DNA from 2 places in the Bacillus sp. CPT56D-587-MTF genome. Region 1 is predicted to be linked to the other one. Evidence: riboswitches for the same ligand, from Rfam matches in the RefSeq annotation. Region 1 holds a riboswitch; the other holds the start of a gene.

Evidence for each region. A riboswitch is a leader RNA that binds a small molecule or an ion and turns the genes downstream of it on or off. The one in region 1 is predicted to bind preQ1.
Region 2: another riboswitch for preQ1. It lies ahead of AC3WVZ_RS06870 (QueT transporter family protein); the one in region 1 lies ahead of queC (7-cyano-7-deazaguanine synthase QueC).

What each region holds. Positions count from the first base shown of each region.
Region 1 is NZ_JBYTEF010000001.1:1,065,307-1,068,730, forward strand. Features, by position in the region: gene AC3WVZ_RS05545 (DinB family protein) at 1-96, shown strand, start outside; gene AC3WVZ_RS05550 (DUF6254 family protein) at 205-321, shown strand; gene kinB (sporulation sensor histidine kinase KinB) at 333-1,541, opposite strand; PreQ1 riboswitch class I at 1,748-1,791, shown strand; gene queC (7-cyano-7-deazaguanine synthase QueC) at 1,885-2,547, shown strand; gene queD (6-carboxytetrahydropterin synthase QueD) at 2,547-3,038, shown strand; gene queE (7-carboxy-7-deazaguanine synthase QueE) at 3,031-3,424, shown strand, end outside.
Region 2 is NZ_JBYTEF010000001.1:1,314,445-1,317,868, forward strand. Features, by position in the region: gene AC3WVZ_RS06855 (DMT family transporter) at 1-527, opposite strand, end outside; gene AC3WVZ_RS06860 (reverse transcriptase-like protein) at 541-927, opposite strand; gene AC3WVZ_RS06865 (aldose 1-epimerase family protein) at 997-1,869, opposite strand; PreQ1 riboswitch class I at 2,002-2,046, shown strand; gene AC3WVZ_RS06870 (QueT transporter family protein) at 2,053-2,538, shown strand; gene AC3WVZ_RS06875 (ribonuclease H family protein) at 2,692-3,351, shown strand; gene AC3WVZ_RS06880 (zinc-finger domain-containing protein) at 3,364-3,424, shown strand, end outside.

The DNA.
Region 1 (3,424 bases):
CTGAATTTGTATCAATGGGTTCAATTTCTTGATTTGCATGAACAAAGACATCTTACGCAGTTAAAAGAGGCGAAACATGCAATTTTGCAACGCTAAAGTGGAAGAAGTGGGAAACCACTTCTTTTTTGATACGTGCATAGTTTTCTTTCTTATTTTGGAATACTACATGGAGAAATAAGAAAGAAAAGAAGGAGTTGAAAAAACATGTCTAAGAAGAAGCGAGAAGAAGAGCGCGCCTGGAAAGCACGTAAAGAAAATCAACAACCGCACGGAAAAGTGAAAGCTTTTGCTGAATTAGTTGAAGGAACAGAAAAAACGTGATGAGTATTTCATCACGTTTTTTGTATGAGTGGAAAAGTTAATAAAAAGGTTGTACCGATTCCTTTTTCACTTATAATATCAATTTTTCCATTCATAGCTTGAACAACACTGAATACGACCATCATTCCAAGTCCAGTACCTTTTTCTTTCGTTGAATAAAAGGGCGAACCAAGACGTTTTACTTGTTCTGAATCCATACCGACTCCTGTATCTTTTATATATAACTGAATATGCTTATGATCAGGAACTAATGTGAAATAAAGATCACCGCCTTTTGGCATAGCCTCAATGCAATTTTTTAAAATATTTAATAAACATTGATTTAGTTTTTGCTTTTCTCCAGCGATAAAAAAAGAAGTGCTTTGCTTTATATAATGAGTACGTACATTTGTTAAATTAGCAAGCGGTGTAATTAGCGACAATGCATGTAGTAATTCTTCTTCTAACTGTAATATTTGTTCTTTTTCAATGCTTGGTTTAGCAAAGGTTAAATAATCTGTAAGAACATGATTTGCTTGTTCGATGCCATTAATGGCAATGTCGATATATAATTTTCGTTCCTGCTCAGTGCATGTATCTGATTGTAACAGTTGTAAAAAACCTTTCGTTGAAGTTAATGGATTGCGAATTTCATGAGAGATAGACGCTGCCATTTCACCAATTAAATGAAACTTTTCAGCATTTATAAGTTCATTTTGGAGACGAACCTGAGTTTGTAATATGTGTAGTAAATATAAAATTAGAATCGTACCAAGCATTGAACATAATTCATACACAATAATATGCGGTATATAATCAGTCTTATTTGTAACCTTTGAAAGGAAGAAGGGTATCCAACTAAATCCGTATGTGAGACTGTAGATAATAGCAAGTGTTATTTTTATACGATTAGAAGTTCGATTGAAAAATTTATATGTTAATAATAGAACAATAAATAGAAGAACAGAACCGATAAGAGATGGGAAAACACCTACCCCACCTAATAATAAGCGATATATGTTTAATACAACTAAGATAGAACCACCAGCAATAGGCCCTCCCGTTAATGTACCGACAATTAATACAATATGGCGCATATCAAATTGAAAACCATTATTTGTTTTTGCTGCAAATGTAATACAGAGTACGGTAGCGAGGCAACAGAGTACAATGAATATAGCTGAATTTAATTTAGGAGAGCGTTTCCCTTTTTGATTCCAAAATAAATGATATACGAGCATTGTAATCAGGATGAATAATATATTTAAAAAGAGATAAATAATAAAGGATTTCAGTGGGATGCCTCCTCTCTTCTTATATTAAATTAATCATACTATAAAATGAAAGAAATGAAATAATAAATAGCGGAAAAATCAGAAATTTTTACGCTAGTATACAATATGTTACAATAAGCTATGTCAATGAAAGAAGAAATTCCGTGCACCGCGCGGGAGAGGTTCGCGAACTCCCTCTATAAAAAACTATGGAAACAACAATATCCTTAGGTATTGTTTTGTTTTTTTATTGTGACAGTTCAAGAACGTTCTTTCTTCTTATTTATAGTAGAGAAGGAGAATGAGTGAAATGAAAAAAGAAAAAGCAGTTGTTGTTTTTAGTGGAGGACAAGATAGTACGACATGTTTATTTTGGGCAATAGAGCAGTTTGCAGAGGTAGAAGCTGTAACGTTTAATTACAATCAACGTCATAAGCTAGAAATTGATTGTGCAGTGGAAATTGCAAAAGAACTAGGAATAAAGCATACGGTACTAGATATGAGTCTATTAAATCAACTTGCTCCAAATGCGTTAACGAGAACGGATATGGAGATTACACATGAAGAAGGTGAATTGCCATCGACATTTGTAGATGGACGAAATTTACTCTTCTTATCATTTGCTGCTGTATTAGCAAAACAAGTTGGAGCACGTCATATTGTAACGGGTGTATGTGAAACTGATTTCAGTGGTTATCCAGACTGCCGTGACGTGTTTGTGAAATCGTTAAATGTTACTTTAAATTTATCTATGGATTACCCGTTTGTCATTCACACGCCACTTATGTGGATTGATAAGGCTGAAACATGGAAATTATCAGATGAACTTGGAGCATTTGAGTTTGTTCGAGAAAAAACATTAACATGTTATAACGGAATCATTGGTGATGGTTGCGGTGAATGTCCAGCATGTCAACTTCGTAAAGCAGGATTAGATACGTACCTACAAGAACGCGAAGGAGCGAACAACTAATGGATAACTTTTTTGGATTTCGCATCGTAGAGAATTTGCAAAAAATGGACAAGGATATTCAGCGTAAACAACTCAAATACCATAATAAAAGAGTAATGGTCAGCAAGGAATTTACATTTGATGCAGCACACCATTTACACTGTTATGAAGGGAAATGTAAAAACTTACATGGTCACACATATAAAGTTGTATTTGGAATTAGTGGATATGTAAATGAAATAGGTCTTGCAATTGACTTTGGAGATATAAAAGAAATTTGGAAGAATGAAATAGAAATTTATCTAGATCATCGTTATTTAAACGAAACGTTACCTGCAATGAATACGACTGCTGAAAATATGGTCGTTTGGATTTATGAAAAGATGGCAGAAGCACTAACAAAAGAGAATCGAGTGAACGAATATAAAGGAGCTCGCGTTGAATTTGTTCGTTTATTTGAGACGCCGACTAGTTATGCGGAAGTAAGACGGGAGTGGATGCTTGATGAGTAAAATCCCTGTCTTAGAAATATTCGGTCCGACTATTCAAGGTGAAGGAATGGTTGTAGGGCAAAAGACAATGTTTATTCGTACAGCTGGTTGTGATTATAGCTGTGCTTGGTGTGATTCTGCTTTTACGTGGGATGGATCAGCTAAAGATCAAATTAGACAGATGACACCAGAAGATATTTGGGATGAGCTTGTTGCAATTGGAGGAGAAAATTTTTCTCATGTTACGATTTCAGGTGGAAATCCGGCATTATTGAAAAATATTGAGTTTCTTCTTTCTATATTAAAAGAAAATGGAATGCGAACGGCAATTGAAACGCAAGGGAGTAAATGGCAAGATTGGTTACTTCAAATTGATGAGATAACAATTTCTCCAAAACCACCAAGTT
Region 2 (3,424 bases), 250 kb from region 1:
GATATTTTTTTAGAAAAGAAGCCGTTAATAAGAATATGGGCAGCGAAAGCGACTGCACAACCAAGAACAAGTATATCTCCTATATTTAATTGGAAAGAATTAGCAGCTGTTAATAAGTACAAACCTGTTGTAGCTACAGCAATACCAAGTACGATGAAAATGGTGGCTTTTTGTTTTAAGAAGATAAATGATAAGATTGGGACCATAACAATGCTTAGCCCAGTTAAGAAACCTGCTTTTGAAGAAGTTGTATAAAGTAAGCCAAATGTTTGTAATAAATAGCCGACAAATAAGAAGAACCCAACCATTAATCCAGCTAAACTACTATGTTTTAATTCTTGTTTTGAAGTTTTCTGTGAGGAAATAATTTGAACGAATAATAAAATAATTCCAGCGAATAAAAAGCGAATACCATTAAACGTAAATGGACCAACGAAAGACATAGCGTTTTGAACGACAACAAACGTAGCTCCCCAAATAAAAGAGACAAATAATAAAGCAAGAGGAGCAATCCACTCTTTTTTCACACTCATACCCCCGTTAATTTTGTAAGATAGCTTTTCTAGCTAATTCATCAGCTACTTTATTTTGACTACTTGGAATCCACTTAATAAAAAAGAGATCGAAGTTTTTTATGTACTGCAGTGCTTCATCTAAAAGAGGTGCAAATATTTTATTTTTTGCGTATTCCTTTTCAACAGCCCGCTCAACAAGCTGCGAATCTGTACGAAAAGAGACAGTGCTATAATTATGCTCGATGCAATATTTTAATGCTAAAAGTAAAGCGCGGTATTCTGCTTCATGATTGGACATTGTTCCAAGTGGTACTGATAATTGTACAGGTGGCTGAACGCCTTTAATAAACACTCCTGCACCAGAAGGACCAGGATTTCCTTTTGATGCACCATCAATATATACTTCAATCAAAATGAGAAACCTCCAAATTATAAGATGATCCCCTACTTAAATATTTTTTTGAAGTAGGGGATAGAGTAGTTATCCGATTGTGATGCTGTAACGACATGTAAATGTTTCATTCGCTTGTAAAGATTGAATTCCCTTTTTGTTCTTGAAATCTTTTGCTGGATTTACTTCATCAGCGATGCCATACCAAGGTTCAATACATAAGAAAGGTGCGTTATCCCCTGGTGTCCATACGCCAACAAATGGGAATCCATCAAATTCTACTTTTACAAATTTATTATGTTTATGAGAACGAATCGAAATTTCATTCGTATTCATATGTTCAAAAATAAGTGCATCATTTTTGAATAAATCATATGTAAGTGGCAATTCAGTCGTATTTTCAGCGATTAATTGCTTTTTGTTTGAAAGATAAGGTCCTTCTAATACGCTTGTTTCTAAGCGTTCCGAACCATTAAACGATAAGTGATAATCTGTAAATGATTCACCGTCCAATAAAGGGAAGTTGAATCCAGGATGTGCTCCGATTGAGAAGAACATCTCTTTTGAAGTAGGATTGTTTACTTCATATGTTATATGAACGCTTTGTCCATTTAGCTCATAAGAAACGAGTAATTCGAATTCGTATGGGTATTTTTTTAATGTTTCTTCATTACTAGTAACGATATAAGTGATTTTTGTTTCGCTTTGTTCTTTCACAGAGAAAGTAAGATCACGAGCGAAACCGTGTTGTGTTAATGAATATGGTTTACCGTCTACGTAGTATGTATTATCTACTAATCGGCCGACAATTGGGAACAAAATTGGTGCACGGCGTCCCCAATAAGTAGAATCACCTTGCCATAAATATTCTGTGTTGTCTTCTTTTAAGCGAACGCTCTGTAATTCTGCACCTTTGTCAGAAATGGAAACGATCACTTTTTCATTTTGAATTGTTGCTGTCATGAAGTGAAACCTCCTAAATCTTTCATATGTTTCATTATACGTTGTCTAAAAGGAAAAAGGTAGTTTATGATAGGAATCTATTGACGAAAGAGGGGCTACCACGTAAAATATAATCTTGTTGCTTAAAAAACGAATAACGTGGTTCGAAACCATCCCACGTAAAAAAACTAAGGAGATTTTGTCATGAATATTAGAACTTTAGTCGGTAATGGTATTTTAGCGGCATTATATATTGCTGTTTCTATGCTTATTCAGCCATTTGGCTTTACGAATGTACAATTTCGTATTTCAGAGATGTTTAATCATCTCGTTGTATTTAACAAGAAAGCAATTTACGGAATTGTATTAGGTGTATTTTTAACGAATCTCTTTTTCTCACCTATGATCGCTTACGATTTAGTATTTGGAGTAGGGCAATCTATTCTTGCGTTAGTTGCAACGATTATTTCTATGCGATTTATTAAAGGTGTTTGGGCTCGTATGATTTTTAATACAGTTATCTTTACAATTACAATGTTTATGATTGCAATTGAACTTCATCTTGCATTGGGTTTACCATTTATGTTGTCTTGGTTAACTTGTGCAATTGGTGAATTTGTTGTCATGGCGATCGGTATGCCTGTAATGTACTGGATTAATAAGCGAGTACAATTTGAAAGATTTATGTAACAGATGAAAGAGCTATTCCTATAGGGATAGCTCTTTTTGTATGTAATCATATTGAATATAATGCTGTGACTCTAGATAAAATATAATAAAATAAAGTGAGGCTTCAATTAGCCGGATATATATAAGAAGTCTTACATACGAGGGGAATGTAGTATGAAATATAAAATTCATTGGTTGTATAAAACGAAGCGTGGATTGCAGACGGAATTAACAACAGAGTATATGAACATAGAAGAAGTACTTCAATTTGCAGAGGATTTTGAGAAAACAGGAAGAGCTAAGGAACTTTTATTTTACGATGAAATGGACGCAGAATGGTCATTAAAAGAGATGAAAAAGTTAAGTAAGCAAGTAGAGGAAGAGCCCCAAGAAATACTCGTTTATTTTGATGGGGGGTATGATGTGCAAACGAAAGAAGCTGGCGTTGGTATATGTGTGTATTATAAAAAAGGAAATACAAACTACCGCATTCGCCGCAATGCATATATAGAAGGTATATATGATAATAATGAAGCGGAATATGCATCATTATTATACGGTATGAATATACTCGAGGAACTAGGGATTAAGTATGAAGCAGTTACACTTCGCGGAGACTCACAAGTGGTACTGCAGCAATTAGCCGGAGAATGGCCTTGTTATGATGAACATTTAAATCATTATTTAGACCAAATTGAGCAAAAGGCGAAGCAAATGAAATTAAAACTTATATGTGAGCCGATATCTAGAAAACAAAATAAAGAAGCACATCAATTAGCTACGCAAGCATTAGAAGGAACAAGTATTGATAGTCATAAAGAAATAACCGAATAGAGAGGTGCAAAGGTGGATAAAAAGCAACTCATTACAGAGGTAAATGACTTATTAGAAACGTATTGTGAAGGAT